2 regions of the Acetobacter sp. P1H12_c genome follow, and region 1 is predicted to be linked to the other one. Evidence: predicted binding sites of a transcription regulator. Region 1 holds the regulator's gene; the other holds the start of a gene.
The links. Region 1 encodes LexA, which represses DNA repair genes until DNA is damaged. Its sites were predicted from a motif close to TGTTCTANNTANGTTC; they were not measured.
Positions count from the first base shown of each region.

Region 2: the regulator LexA is predicted to act here: its motif matches at 5,420-5,435, upstream of KP699_RS10025 (putative DNA modification/repair radical SAM protein).

Region 1 is NZ_JACRVR010000002.1:180,065-187,556, forward strand. Features, by position in the region: gene eno (phosphopyruvate hydratase) at 1-1,268, shown strand, start outside; gene KP699_RS03515 (septum formation initiator family protein) at 1,437-1,766, shown strand; gene rpmG (50S ribosomal protein L33) at 1,918-2,085, opposite strand; gene glp (gephyrin-like molybdotransferase Glp) at 2,238-3,437, shown strand; gene KP699_RS03530 (carbohydrate porin) at 3,444-4,751, opposite strand; gene lexA (transcriptional repressor LexA) at 5,015-5,680, shown strand; gene bioD (dethiobiotin synthase) at 5,786-7,210, opposite strand; gene KP699_RS03545 (alpha/beta fold hydrolase) at 7,207-7,492, opposite strand, start outside.
Region 2 is NZ_JACRVR010000017.1:34,705-42,196, forward strand. Features, by position in the region: gene KP699_RS09995 (DUF1826 domain-containing protein) at 1-361, opposite strand, end outside; gene zigA (zinc metallochaperone GTPase ZigA) at 441-1,670, shown strand; gene KP699_RS10005 (DUF6525 family protein) at 1,663-2,010, shown strand; gene KP699_RS10010 (acetoin dehydrogenase dihydrolipoyllysine-residue acetyltransferase subunit) at 1,995-3,134, opposite strand; gene KP699_RS10015 (alpha-ketoacid dehydrogenase subunit beta) at 3,138-4,166, opposite strand; gene KP699_RS10020 (thiamine pyrophosphate-dependent dehydrogenase E1 component subunit alpha) at 4,230-5,195, opposite strand; gene KP699_RS10025 (putative DNA modification/repair radical SAM protein) at 5,438-6,667, shown strand; gene KP699_RS10030 (TIGR03915 family putative DNA repair protein) at 6,685-7,492, shown strand, end outside.

The DNA of each region.
Region 1 (7,492 bases):
TTGTCGATATCATCGCGCGTGAAATTCTGGACAGCCGCGGAAACCCGACAGTTGAGGTGGATGTGGAACTGGCCTCAGGCGCTAAAGGCCGGGCTGCTGTCCCCTCAGGTGCATCCACCGGCGCGCATGAAGCCGTTGAACTGCGTGACAAGGACCCCAAACGCTTTGGCGGCAAGGGCGTTCTTCAGGCCATTGAAAATATTGAAAACGAAATTCTGCCGACTCTTCAGGGCGCCGAATCTTCGGATCAGATTGATATCGACAACGCGATGATTGATCTGGACGGCACCCCCAACAAGAGCCGCATGGGTGCCAACGCGATTCTCGGCGTTTCTCTGGCCGTTGCCAAAGCCACGGCGGCTGAGCTTGAAATCCCGCTTTATCGCTATGTTGGCGGTGTCTTTGCCCACACCCTGCCCGTCCCGATGATGAACATCGTCAATGGTGGCGAACATGCCGATAACCCCATTGATATTCAGGAATTCATGATCCAGCCGGTCGGCGCGCCGACGGAATCCGATGCCATTCGCTGGGGTGCGGAAATTTTCACGCATCTGAAAAAGGCGCTTCAGGCTGCGGGCCATAACACCAATGTCGGGGATGAAGGCGGATTTGCCCCGGCCCTGAAATCGGCTGATGAAGCTCTGGGCTTTATTACCCGCGCAGTGGAAGCCGCAGGCTACCGCCCGGGTGAAGATGTGACATTTGCGCTGGACTGCGCCTCCACCGAATTCTTCCGTGATGGCAAATACATCATGAAGGGTGAAGGCAAGACCTTCGATTCCGGCGAGATGGTCAGCTGGCTGGCTGATCTGACCCGCCGTTACCCCATTGCCTCCATTGAGGACGGTCTGGCGGAAGACGACTGGGAGGGCTGGGCTCTCCTGACGGAAACACTTGGCAAAAAAGTGCAGCTCGTTGGGGATGATCTGTTCGTGACCAACCCTGAGCGCCTGCGTCGTGGCATCAAGGCTGGTGTCGGCAACTCCATTCTGGTGAAGGTCAACCAGATCGGCACGCTGACGGAAACGCTGGAAGCGATCGAGGTCGCCCATAAAGCAGGCTACACAGCCGTTATGAGCCATCGCTCCGGTGAGACGGAGGATTCCATCATCGCGGATCTGGCCGTTGCGACCAATTGCGGTCAGATCAAAACCGGCTCGCTCTCCCGGTCTGACAGAACCGCAAAATACAACCAGCTTATCCGGATTGAGCAGGAACTGGCGACCGCAGCACAGTATGCTGGCCGCTCCATCCTGAAAGCCTGAGTAAGGCACCTTTTTTAAGGATCGAACCCGTTGAAAAGCCGTGCTCTCCGGAGCGCGGCTTTTTTTATGTCTGCGTTAGCAGAGAGAGCTTCCTGTCCAGAACTTCATGGTTTAGAAATAAAGATATGACCAGAATGACACTTTCCGGGGCAGAGGGACGCTAAAACCGTGAAGATAGGCCGCTTTATCAGACGTGCTGTGCGCGCCATTGTTCCCCCCACCGTTTTTCTGGGTATTGCGGTTTATTTTGGCTGGAACGCCACGCAGGGTGACCACGGGATGAAAGCCTATCAGCAGCAGCTTCTCCTGCTGGATCAGGCAAAACAGGCCCAGCAGGATGCCTCAGCCGAACAGATTGCCTGGAAGCGGCGCGTGAATGGCCTGCGGGAACAGTCTCTGGATAATGACACGCTGGATGAACGCGCCCGCGCCATGCTCAATCTGGCCGATAAGAACGATATCGTTGTGCCGTATGACCGGCATGACCCGCTTTACTAAGCACCAGTCTCACGAACAGCCAGAACCCCGCAGACCCTCGTCTGGCGGGGTTTTTCTTTGCCCGTGCCCACAGCGCAGCGAGCAAGCAGGCATAAAAAAAGCGGCCCCAGAGGGAACCGCCTTTTTAAATCTCTTACCCGGAAGGGAGAGATTATTTGATTTTCGCTTCACGGAAGACGACGTGCTTGCGCGCAACGGGATCGTACTTCTTCAGTTCCATCTTACCGGTGTGCGCACGGGCGTTCTTTTTGGTGACGTAGAAGTAACCGGTGTCCGCCGTGGAAACGAGACGGATTTTGATAACATTGGTCTTGGCCATAGCTTCCTCAGCAGAGCATCGTTAAACCCGGCACCACGCCAGAAACGTGGTCGGGTGGTGTTCAAGTGCCGGCAAAATGCGCATACAAGAGCCAAACGTCAAGCATTCTTGCATCATTCAGGCGTGGGAATAGCCGAAAGGAGTAAAAAAACATGCTGGATGTGGCTGTTGCACGCGCCCGAATCCTTGAAAAATTCTCTGCCTGTGGTCTGGAAACCGTCTCTCTCGCCGATGGCTGCGGTCGTGTGCTGGCATCCCCTCTGACGGCCCGCCTCTCCAATCCCCCCGTCTCCATCTCCTCCATGGATGGCTATGCCCTGCGGGCGGAAGACGCGCAGGAGGGCGCATCGCTGCGCATTATCGGTGAAGCCCCTGCGGGCCATCCGTCGAGCCTGACTGTGGAAAAAGGCACCTGTCTGCGCCTGTTTACCGGCAGCCAGATCCCCGCCGGAGCTGACATGGTCATGATTCAGGAAAACGTGCGGCGCGAGGGGGATAACGCAACCCTGCTCAGCGCGGGGCGCAAAGGACAATTTATCCGCACCGAGGGGCAGGACTTCCGTAAAGGCGACATTCTGGTTCCCGCCGGTCAGTGCATTGGCCCGCGGGATATCGGGCTGGCAGCCGCAGGCGGCCATATCTGGCTCCCCGTATCCCGCCGCCCGCGTATAGGCGTTCTGGCCACAGGGGATGAAATTATTCTCCCCGGAGACCCGGCCTCTCCAGACTCCATCGTCAATTCCGGCGCGTTCATGATTGTCGCACTGCTGAAGTCTCTGGGGGCGGATGCATTTCTGCTCCCCATCGCGCGGGATAACGCAGCCTCTCTCTCCGCAGCGATCGGACAGGCCCATTCGCTGGACCTTCTGGTGACCATCGGCGGGGCCAGTGTCGGCACGTACGATATCGTGCGCAGCACGCTGGAAGCGCACGGGCTGGATCTGAATTTCTGGAAAATTGCCATGCGTCCCGGCAGGCCGCTGATGTTCGGCCAGCTTGGCCACACCCCCGTTATTGGCCTGCCGGGTAATCCGGTGGCAGCACTTGTATGCAGTCTGGTGTTTATTGCCCCGGCCCTGCGCAAGCTGCTGGGGCAGCCTGTTCCGGAGGAAATGGAAACAGAACCCGCCCTGCTGGGGGCGGATATCGGGGAAAATGATCAGCGGCAGGATTTTGTGCGATGCCGCCTGACTCCGCAGGCCGACGGGCAGCTTCCTCTTGCCACTCCGTTCAGTTCACAGGATTCGGCTCAGCTCAATATTTTTGCCCAAAGTCAGGCTCTTCTGATCCGCGCCCCGTTTGCCCCTGCGGATAAAGCCGGAACACCCTGCCGAATTCTGCGCCTGCCCTGAGGCCTTTCAGAACGACACGCTGGAGTGCAGCCCAAAAATCGCTTCATCTTTCACCCGGCGGCCTGCGGTATCCAGAACCCCGCCGCTGGGTGAGAGCATCCCCTGCAAATCAGGCTGGATCAGCAGCCAGCGTGTAGCCTGAAACTGGTACGTCAGTTCCAGATGGTATTCCGCATGCTGGGCCAGCGTCCCTGCGCGCCGCTCTGCACGGCGCAGTACAGGACTGGCCTCGCCATAACCAAAGCCAAGAGCCAGCACATCATCCGCGCGCTGGAAGGGCGCGTTAAGCACAAGCCCCGCATCCACCGCATTGGCAATCTGGTTGCGGTTTGCTGGGGGAGCCCATGTCGCCCGCACAAAGCCCGCGAGCGTCTGCGCGCCAGACAGGCTGGCAAGCTCCTGATCCGCCACGGCATACAACGTCCAGTTGCCTTTATGCCGCACAGAAGAGTCGGCCTGATCCGGAAAGCGGCCCGTATCCCCATAGCCGCCCAGCTTATAGGTGCCGTCCCGCCCCCAGAGCTTTGTGTGATACTGCGCTTCCAGAAACATCAGCACGCCGGTGCCAAAATGGAACCGCGTGCCACTCGGGTCCTGATTCTGGTTCCACGGATCTGCCTCATTCAGGAAACTGGCCCCGATGGGGTTATCATCCGCAACCGCCGCCAGAACCGTCCAGTCATGGGACAGGGCATATTTGAGCCGGAGAGCAGGCGTCCCCAGCGGTGCGGCAGGCCCCTGATCATACAGGTTATTATCCGGCACCATAGGCCAGGAAAATGAGGCGTTCATAAACTGCTGAGCACCGTCACTCCCCATAAAATCATGGCTGAGGTCCAGCTTGCCAACCCGCAGGTCCAGCTTGTCATGGTCAAAGGTCTGACCATACCAGACCTCATAAAGCCGGAGATTGATATCCGCCTCAATCCCCGAGACCTGATTGAACACATAAAGCGGCTGATTACTGAAGGGATGCCCGCGAATATCCACGCCACTGATCCCGAGAGTGCCGAGCGGCAGATGCGTCAGACGGCCTAGGTCCAGCGAGAGCTGGCCCGTCGTCACCCCGATATAATTATTGGAAGGCTGGCTTCCGCCAACCGGAATAGCCCAGAATTCGTTCTGGTCCGTGAGCTGAAAATCCACACCATGCTCAGCGAGAGTACGGCGCACACCGCCCCAGTCCTGCGTCAGACGGTCTTTAAAACTGAACGCATCCTCGCCAGACTGTGCATCCTGCGCTCCCGCCGGAGCCACATTCAGGGTCAGGCAGGCGCAGAACGCTGCCGGAACTGTGATAATTTTTCTAAACACAAAACCTGTTCAAAATTACTATGCTACCGGCTGAAAGAACGGCTCCGGGTCCTGTGGCCAATAGCAACCGCCACCCGCTTAAATCGCCATACTGCAAAGCAACAGGCCCGCAACGGACCCTTCTGTTTCACAACTTTACAGGCCCCGCAAAAAATACAGAAGCGCTTTTGATATGACCGAATAACCCCTTGACCCAAAAAGAGAACTTATATAGAACAAAGTCTTATAAATACAAAAACGATCATCTGCTCCGGGGTGCCGCAATGCTGACGCGCAAACAGCACAAACTGCTTCTTTTTATTGATTCCCACCTCAAGCAGACGGGTTTTTCTCCTTCTTTTGATGAGATGAAAGAGGCCATGGGCCTGCGCTCCAAATCCGGTATCCACCGCCTGATTTCCGGGCTGGAGGAGCGCGGTTTTCTGCGACGCCATCATCACCGGGCCCGTGCGCTGGAAGTCATCCACCTGCCGGAAATCATGCCTGCGTCCGAGACCCTCCCCGCCAACGTCGTGCGCGGTGATTTCTCCCGTCCGCAGACAGCGGCACTGAAAATCCCGCTTTATGGTCGCATTGCCGCCGGTCTGCCCATTGAGGCAATGGCCGAGACCGACACCTTTCTGGATATCCCCAAAGATATGGTCGGCTCGGGCGATTACTACGCTCTGGAAGTCACTGGTGATTCCATGATTGAGGCCGGAATTATGGACGGCGACCACGTTATCATCCGTCGTACGGAAGATGCCGAGAACGGGCAGATTGTCGTGGCGCTGATTGATAATAGTGAAGTCACGCTCAAGCGCCTGCGCCGTAAAGGCAACACAATCGCGCTTGAACCCGCCAACCCGCGCTATGAAACGCGGATTGTCCCGGCGGAGCGTCTGCATATTCAGGGGCGTCTGGCCGGTCTGATCCGCCAGTATCACTAAAGCCCCGCTTGTGCGACCACCTCACCAAGCAACGCGCCTTAGGCGCGGGGATTGAGACCAGACCTGAGAAGGGGGCGTGATTTCGATATCACGCCCCCTTCTCACTCACACACTCTCCCTGCCTCCACAGACGGCATCCCATGAGGGAATGAGCCCGCTCAGCGTGCGCACAGCCTCCGGTGTAACAGCCTCCTGCTGCGGCAGTTCGGCCAAAATCCGCACCTTTCCTTTTCCCTCAATCGTTTTCCGATTCTCAGGGTTGAGTGGCCCGCTCAGCACCACTCCGGCAACAGCCAGACCTCTGGCCCGCATGGCCTCCAGACTCAGCAACGTATGGTTGAGTGTACCCAGCCCGCTGCGGGCAACCAGCACCACCGGCAGCCCCCAGCGTTCCGCCAGATCAAGCATCATCAACGTATCCGTGGCAGGGACCATCAGGCCGCCCGCCCCTTCCACCACCATCGGGCGTTCGGGGTTCTGCAACGGCAAAGCCAGAAGGGCCGGGTCAATTTCCGCTCCTTCTGCCTGTGCTGCGGCAAGGGGGGAGAGAGACGCCTGATAGGCTCCGGCGGGAGGAATACAGTCCTCCGGCAGACAACCACTCAGTTTTATAACGGTCGCAGTATCCCCTTCTTCATCCGCCAGCCCGCTTTGCAGAGGCTTCCAGTACAGGGCGTTCCATGCCTGCACGAGGCAGGCAGACGTCAGCGTTTTCCCCACGCCGGTATCTGTTCCGGTGACAAACACCCCGGCTCTCCGGGGTGTTTGGAAACAGCCATACGCCAGATGCCAGGTGGCCAGAGCGCCGCTCACATCAAACCGTGCCATCACCCGCCGCAGGTCTGCCGGGGAGAACGCCGCGACACCCTCTCGAGGGACAGACGCCCCGGTTGCCTTCAGGTGCCTGACAAACGCCAGTCCGCTTTCAAAAGGCTGAACACACCGCTCCGCTGTCCACCGCCCTGCACACAGGCGGGGCTGCCAGCCCTGCACGGTCCGGACGTCCGGGTACTCCGGCGTGCCTGCCACAAGCCCTTCTGCCGCGCAGGCATTCTGCCATTCCGCAAATGTGCCATCCAGCAAGGTTGAAACCGCAATCACGCCACCGGGCGTCAGGCGCTCGGCCAGTGTTTGCAGAACAGCGGCGGGTTCGGCCAGCCACTGAAAGACCAGATTGCCGCAAATCAGATCAAACGAACCCGCAACATCAGGGCGCGCGGCATCCATCTCACAAAACTGTACACGGTTACCGACGCGGTTGCGGGCACGTTCCAGCATCTTGGGGGCAATATCTGTCGCAATCAGTTCCGCCTCAGGCCAAGCTTCGTGCAACATCTGCGTCAGAAAGCCAGTGCCGCATCCCACTTCCAGAATACGGCGTGGCGCTTTGCCGGCCAGCCGGGACTGTAACAAGTCAAACAGCCGCCGAGCCGCCACACGTTGCAGCAGCGCCGCCGCGTCATAGCCTTCGGCAGCATCAAAACTGTGCTGAATACGGGTCTGTCGGGAATGGGCAGAACAGTCAGTCATGAATTTTCCAGCATCTGTAGAGTCATGCGCCGAATGACCTCGGCGCAGATATCGGGGTGCGTCTGTGGCAACATATGTCCTCCCTCTGCCTGCCAGCTGATCGGGAGGTCTGGCGGCAAGGAGGCGCGTGTCATGTCCGGGCTGACAATCGGGTCCTGCCCTCCGGCCAGAATACTGACCGCACCCGGCACCCCTGCCAGACGTGACAGAACGGGGCGCATATCCAGCGTCCTCAAATCTGTCAGCCCCTCCTGCAAGGCCTCTTGACTCACCATCTCAGAG
Region 2 (7,492 bases), on a different contig from region 1:
GCCGCAACACAACATGATCCACATGGAAGCGGCGGCAACTGTCATGAGTAATCCGCTCCAGCCGGAAGCGAACGGCGTCCATCCCGGTTGTCGCGCAATAATGCCGGGCCAGCCGCAGCGCATCTTCCAGCAGCACGCGTGTTTCGGGCGTAAAGGCGGACGCCAGTTCTTCTTCCAGTTGTCCGGGGGAGCCTGCCGTCAGAATCAGGGAGGGACCATCATGCAGAAACGCCTGCGCGGCCTGCTCCAGATCACGCGGCAGAGTGCGGTCTGCCAGCGCAATATGGCAATCTGGCTGCGCAAGAGCCTGAAAAGCGGCATCTGCTGTGGGGTAATGGAAGGGGGCGAGCATGGTCAGCATGGGGTTTCGCTTTAAGTATATGTTATGATATAACGTATCATACAGACACCCGGAACCGCAATCCGAAGGAAGACGCATCATGACCACCCTGCTGCCCGTTACCGTCCTCTCCGGCTTTCTGGGAGCCGGGAAAACCACACTCCTCAACCATATTCTCAACAATCGTGAAGGCCGCCGCGTCGCGGTGATTGTGAATGATATGAGCGACGTGAATATTGACGCCGATCTGGTGCGGGGAGGATCGGACCTCTCCCGCACGGATGAAAAACTGGTGGAAATGAGCAACGGCTGCATCTGCTGCACCCTGCGCGATGATCTGCTGACAGAAGTGCGCCGTCTGGCGGATGAAGGTCGGTTTGATTACCTGCTGATTGAATCGACCGGGATTGCGGAACCTCTGCCCGTAGCGGCCACCTTCTCCTTCCGGGATGAAGAAGGCCAGAGCCTGCTGGATATCGCCCGGCTGGATACCATGGTGACGGTGGTGGATGCCGTAAACCTGCTCAGGGATTACGCCTCCACCGATTTTCTGAAAGACCGGGGAGAAACCGCAGGCGAGGACGATGACCGCGCTCTGGTGGACCTGCTGGTAGAGCAGATTGAGTTTGCCGATGTTGTTGTTCTGAACAAGACATCCACCGCCACACCGGAACAGCGTGACGCCGCAAAACAGATTATCCGCGCGCTCAACCCCGATGCGGATCTGATTGAAACCGATATGGGCAAGGTGCCGCTGGACCGTGTTCTGAACACCCACCGTTTTGACCACGCCAAAGCAGAACAGCACCCGCTGTGGTATAAAGAACTTTATGGGGCCGCCGAGCATGTACCCGAAACGGAAGAATACGGTATCCATACCTTTGTCTACCGTGCCCGCCGTCCGTTTATTCCTGAAAAATTCAAGGCTTTTATTGACGCCTCATGGCCCGGTGTGGTGCGCGCCAAAGGGCATTTCTGGCTTGCCACCCGGCCGGAATGGGTAGGGGAACTCGGGCAGGCGGGTGCGCTGGTCCGCACACAGGCGATGGGCCTATGGTGGTGCGTGATCCCTCCCGAGCACTGGCCGGAGGATGAAGACTGGAAAGACATGCTGGTGAACAGGTGGGACCCTGTTTACGGAGACCGCAGGCAGGAAATCGTTTTTATCGGCACAGCGGATATGGACGAACCCGCCCTCCGCGCCGCGCTGGACGCCTGCCTTGCCCCGCAGGACAAGGAGCGTTTCCGGCCCGCAGCCTATGCTGGCCTCGCTGACCCATTCCCCGTCTGGCGGCATCGCCAGCAAGAGGAGGAAGACGCCTATGCCTGAGGCTGATTTTTCCAATGAACGCACCCTGCGCGACGCGATGTGGCGGCGCTACACCGGGGATGACTGGCAGGCGTTTGACCAGCTCCCGCCGCTGGTGCGGCAGCGGGTGGCGGAGCATGCGTATGATGCATGGTCCGTCAACGTGCTGATGCTGTGGAAGCATTACAAACGCACCTACGGCAACACGCTGCGCGGCCAGCGTGCGTTAATCCGCTATCTGGATTATTGTGAACGGCTGGAGCGGGAAGCCTTCGCCTCCCACTATTCAGACCAGTACGGCACCATGCTCCCGCATGATGCCGCCCATGTCAGTATTTTAAGAGGTCAAGCCGCAACCTGAGATTTTTCTAAAAACGCCTCAACAAGCCGGTTCAGTTCCGCCGTTTTTTCAAGCTGCGGCATATGCCCAACCTGTGGCAGGAGGTGCTTTACAACAAAATCAGGTGTATTTTTTGCGCCGGCTGCGGGCAGGATTTCATCCTCTTCGCCCCAGAAGAGCGTGACCGGAATACGGGCCGCATCAAGCACCGGCCGCAGATCAAACGACTGCTGGCCGTTGCCAAAGCAGGCGGCCTCAATCGCCCGCAGGGCGTCACGCGCGCCGTCCAGACGCCGGACCTTCAGCACGTTATCCGCCATTTTCCGGCCCACGAGGGATTTGTCATACACAAGAGCCTGCAAGGCATTTTGCATATCCCGCGTACGGTCGGCCTCCACCATATCGTGCAGACCCTGCGCATTCACCTCGCGCCCCAGTCCGGCAGGGGCAATCAGTGTCAGAGAGGCCACCGTATCCGGATAATCCCGCAGCAGCGCCAGAGCAATTCCGCCACCCAGTGAATGGCCCATGATATGCGCACGCGGGACATTCAGCGCCTTCAGCAATTCAGAGACAGCTTCAGCCAGAATGGTAACGGATCCATCCCCCACATCCTTGGAGGATGCGCCGTGCCCCGGCAGGTCAAACGTAATAACCCGATGATGCCGGGCCAGAACATCCTGATTCAGCATCCAGTTGGTCAGATCACCGCCAAAACCGTGGATCAGCAGGAGCGGCACACCGTCACGCCGCCCGGCATCCCGCACGTTCAGGGTGTACTCCCCCGCCGTGACCAGACGCGGTTCCGCACTTGCAGCGTCCGCATCCTCACCGCCCTCTTCTTCCGTATCGGCTTTGAAGCTGGCAATGAACGCCTCAATCTCGGCGTCGGACGCCTCTGCGTCCGCCACAACACCCAGCAGCGCACCAACCGGCAGGGTTTCCCCCGCCTGCGCCACCTGCCTGCGCAGGACACCGGAGGCCGGACTTTCATACCCGCTGGTGATCTTGCTGGTTTCAATATCCGCCACTTCATCCCCTTCCCGCACCGTATCACCGACGGAAACGGTCCAGGAGGCGAGCTTACCCTCGGTCATGGCCAGACCGAATTTGGGCATGGTCAGGGCTGTCAGTGCATGTGTCATTGTTCAGGCAACCTCAGGCGTTTTCTGCATCATGATGGATTTGACCGCAGCCTCGATCTTGTCCGCGTTCGGCATGTAGAGTTTTTCCAGCGGGGTGGAAAACGGCACGGGCGTATGCGGCGGCACAACGCGGCGGATCGGGGCCTTCAGCGCGCCGAACGCCTGCTCGGCCACAAGGGCGGAAATATCACACGCCATGTTACAGCGCGGGCTGGATTCATCCACAATCACAAGGCGGCCCGTATCTTCCACACATTCCAGAATGGTCTGCTCATCCAGCGGGAAGGTGGTGCGCGGGTCCAGCACGGTACAGGAAATACCCTGTTTTGCCAGCCGGTCCGCAGCCTCGTTCGCCATGCCCACCATGCGGCCAATAGCTACAATGGTCACATCATTCCCCTCGCGCGTCAGGTTCGCTTCCCCAAACGGGATGGTGTAGGCCTCGTCCGGAACCTCTTCCTCATCGTCATACATGACTTTGTTTTCAAGGAAGATCACAGGATCATCATCACGGATGGCCTCAATCAGCAGACCCTTCGCCTCGTATGGGGAAGACGGCACAACCACCTTCAGCCCCGGAATATGCGTAAAGAGCGGATAAAGCGCCTGACTATGCTGGGCCGCCGCATTAAAGCCTGCGCCATACATCGCGCGGATCACCAGTGGGGTGCGGGCCTTGCCGCCAAACATATAGCGGAATTTTGCGGCCTGATTCATGATCTGATCAAGACAGCAGCCAACAAAATCCACAAACATCAGTTCCGCCACCGGGCGCAGACCCGTGGCCGCCGCACCGGCCGCGGCCCCAATATAGGAGGCTTCAGAAATTGGGGTGTCCAGCACACGGCTTTCCCCAAATTCGGTCAGCAGGCCCTTGGTCACACCAAGCACCCCGCCCCATGCGTCCTTCACGCCGGAAGAACCACCCTGCCCACCGGCAACGTCCTCCCCCATCAGCACAACAGTGGGGTCGCGGCGCATTTCCTGACGCAGCGCTTCATTAATCGCCTGACGAAAGCTTTTCTTGCTCATAGGTCTCTTCCCTTCCGGGCTGGTTGCTCACACGGCAGTGCGTGTGGCGTCATCTGAAATGCGTCAGATCTTGACGTAGACATCGGCCATGAGGTCCGCCTCTTCCGGCCAGGGAGCCTGCTTGGCGGCCTGAACGGCGCTTTCCACCTCATCCGCCACGGCGGCGTCAATCTCATCCAGCGCGCTCAGCTCAAGCAGTTTGTCCTGCTCAACGCGTTTGCGGAAACTCTCAAGGCAGTCACGGTTTTTCTTGGCATCGGCCACTTCGTTCGAGGCGCGATAGCTCATGGAATCGCCTTCAAAATGCCCGTACCAGCGTTCCAGATGCACATGGAGCATCACCGGCCCCTTGCCGGAGCGGGCGTGGTCAATGGCATCGCGCGCGGCATCATGCACCGCAAAGAAGTCCGAGCCATTACATTCCATATACGGCATGCCAAACCCGGCAGCGCGGTCCTTCTGGTTGCCCGCACAGGCGTAGGACGCGCCGGTGGCCTCGCCATAGCCGTTATCTTCCACCACAAACACCGCAGGCAGTTGCCAGACCGTCGCCAGATTGAGGCTTTCCAGCGTCGTGCCTTCATTCGAGGCGCCATCCCCGTAAAAGGCTACGGCCACGCCGTTATCTTTTAAAACCTTGTGGGAAAGAGCCGCCCCGCAGATCAGCGGCGGGCCACCGCCCACAATGCCGTTGGCCCCCAGCATGCCCTTGGAAAGATCGGCAATATGCATGGAGCCGCCCTTCCCCCGGCACACGCCGGATTTGCGGCCATAAATTTCAGCCATCATGCCGCCCACATCAACACCTTTGGCAATACAATGCCCGTGGCCGCGATGGGTGCTGGCAATGGTATCCTGCTCCGTCAGGTTTGCGCACACTCCCACGGCGGAGGCTTCCTCGCCGCAATAGAGATGCACAAAACCCGGTATTTCTCCGGTAGCAAATTCACGATGCAGGCGTTCTTCAAACACCCGGATAGTGCGCATGGCGCGGTAGGACCGAAGCAGGGTCTCTGTGGAAATCTGCATGGACCAGATCCTTTATTTTTTCTTGGTTGTCACTGACCGAGGAAAGTCTGTTCCCAACGCCTCCATACCCCCACCGTTGCGGACATGCTTCTCAAAATCATTCATCGCACGCATATGTGAATTTCTGTTTCAGGTTAAAACAAGAGCCGTTTCCGCAGCTTTCCGCCGCGCAGGCGGGGAAAGTCGGGCAGAACAGGAGAGATCTCTTGCAATGCGCCAGACAAGAACATATCATGAACATTATGAAGCAAAGCTTGTCCGACCGTCTGGCGCTGCTCTCCGATGCCGCCAAATATGATGCGTCCTGCTCCTCCAGCGGCGCGGGCAAGCGCGACTCCGCCGCCAGCAAAGGGCTCGGGTCCGTCAGCAACGGTATCTGCCATGCCTTTACCCCGGATGGCCGCTGTATTTCCCTGCTGAAAATCCTGCTGACCAATTTCTGTATTTATGACTGCGCGTACTGCATCAACCGTTCGTCCTCCAACGTGCCGCGCGCGCGTTTTACGCCGGATGAAGTGATCTGGCTGACGCTGGAGTTCTATCGCCGGAACTATATCGAGGGCCTGTTCCTCTCCTCCGGCATCATCCGCTCATCCGATGACACCATGAGCCAGATGGTGCGCGTCGCGCGGGAGTTGCGGCAGACGCACAAATTCCGGGGCTATATTCACCTCAAGACCATTCCCAACGCCTCCCCCGCCCTGCTGGCGGAAGCCGGGCTGTATGCGGACAGGCTTTCCATCAACGTGGAAATGCCGACGGAACGCGGGCTGGCGGACTACGCCCCGCAAAAACATGCCTCGGAAATCCGCCAGTCCATGGGGGAGATGCGCACGCATATTGATGCAGCAAAAGACCGCACCCTCACCGGCCGGAAAGCCCCGCGTTTTGCCCCCGGCGGCCAGAGCACACAGATGATTGTCGGGGCTGATCAGGCCACCGACCGCGATATCCTGTCCAGCAGTTCCTCGCTTTACACAGGCTATAAGCTGCGGCGCGTCTATTACTCCGCCTTCAGCCCCATTCCCGATGCCTCCGCCATTCTGCCCATCCGGCCGCCACCGCTGCTGCGGGAGCACCGGCTGTATCAGGCGGACTGGCTTTTCCGTTTCTATGGCTTTCAGTTTTCTGAAATTACCGCCGCCCGCACGGATGGCATGCTGGACCTTGAACTGGACCCCAAACTGGCCTGGGCTCTGGCAAACCGCGCTTTGTTCCCCATAGACCTCAACCGCGCCCCCAAGGAAATGCTGTTACGGGTGCCGGGGCTTGGGGTGCGCTCCGTGCAGGCCATTGTTGCCGCACGCCGCCACAGGCACCTGCGGCTGGAAGACCTTGCAAAGCTGAAAGTCTCCATCCGCAAGATCAAACCGTTTCTCTACACCACCGGCTGGTCCCCCGGCAGGCTGGCGGACCAGCAGAATCTCCGCCAGCTTTTTGTGCCGCAACCCCAGCAACTTGCCCTTTTCTGAACACGTGGTTTCTGCTCATGGCCTACGGTTTTATTCTGGATGATCACACATCCTTTTCCGCATGGCGGCCTCTGGCTCGCCAGTGCTTTCTGGCAGACCGCGCGCCGGAAGAAATTGAATGGCGCTGCGCCTCGGCCGAAACGACGCTGTTTGATACGCCTTTAGTCGCCCCAACCCCAAAAGCGGGCGCACAGCCTCCGGTTTTGCGGAGCAACTGCCTCGCCCTGCTGCGCTCCATTCTGCGCCATGCGGACCAGACACGCTTTGCTCTGGCCTATCGCATCCTCTGGCGCGCGCAGACAGAACCGGCTCTGGCCAGCATCGCGACAGACCCGGACATTGCCCGCGCCCTGTACATGCACAAACAGGTGCGGGAAGATACGCATAAAATGACCGCCTACGTCCGCTTCCGTGAACATGGCGCGGCACAGGCAGGCCGCCGCTCCTTTTATGCGTGGTTTGAACCGGACCATTACGTTCTGCCCAGTGTGGCACCGTTTTTTTCAAAACGGTTTGTGGATATGGACTGGGTGATCCTCACGCCCAAAGGCTCACTGGCATGGAATGGGGAGACCTGCGCCTTCAGCCCCACGCCCTGCGCCAAACCCAGACTGTCGGATGATATCGACCAGCTCTGGCAGACCTATTACGTTTCCACCTTCAACCCGGCGCGTATCAAGACCAAAGCCATGCTGTCTGAAATGCCGCGTAAATACTGGAAAAACCTGCCAGAAACCCAGCTTATTCCGCAAATGCTGGCCAACGCCCCGGCCCGCGTTGCGGCCATGGCCGCACAGCAACCCCGCCCGGCCCCGGCCTTCCACC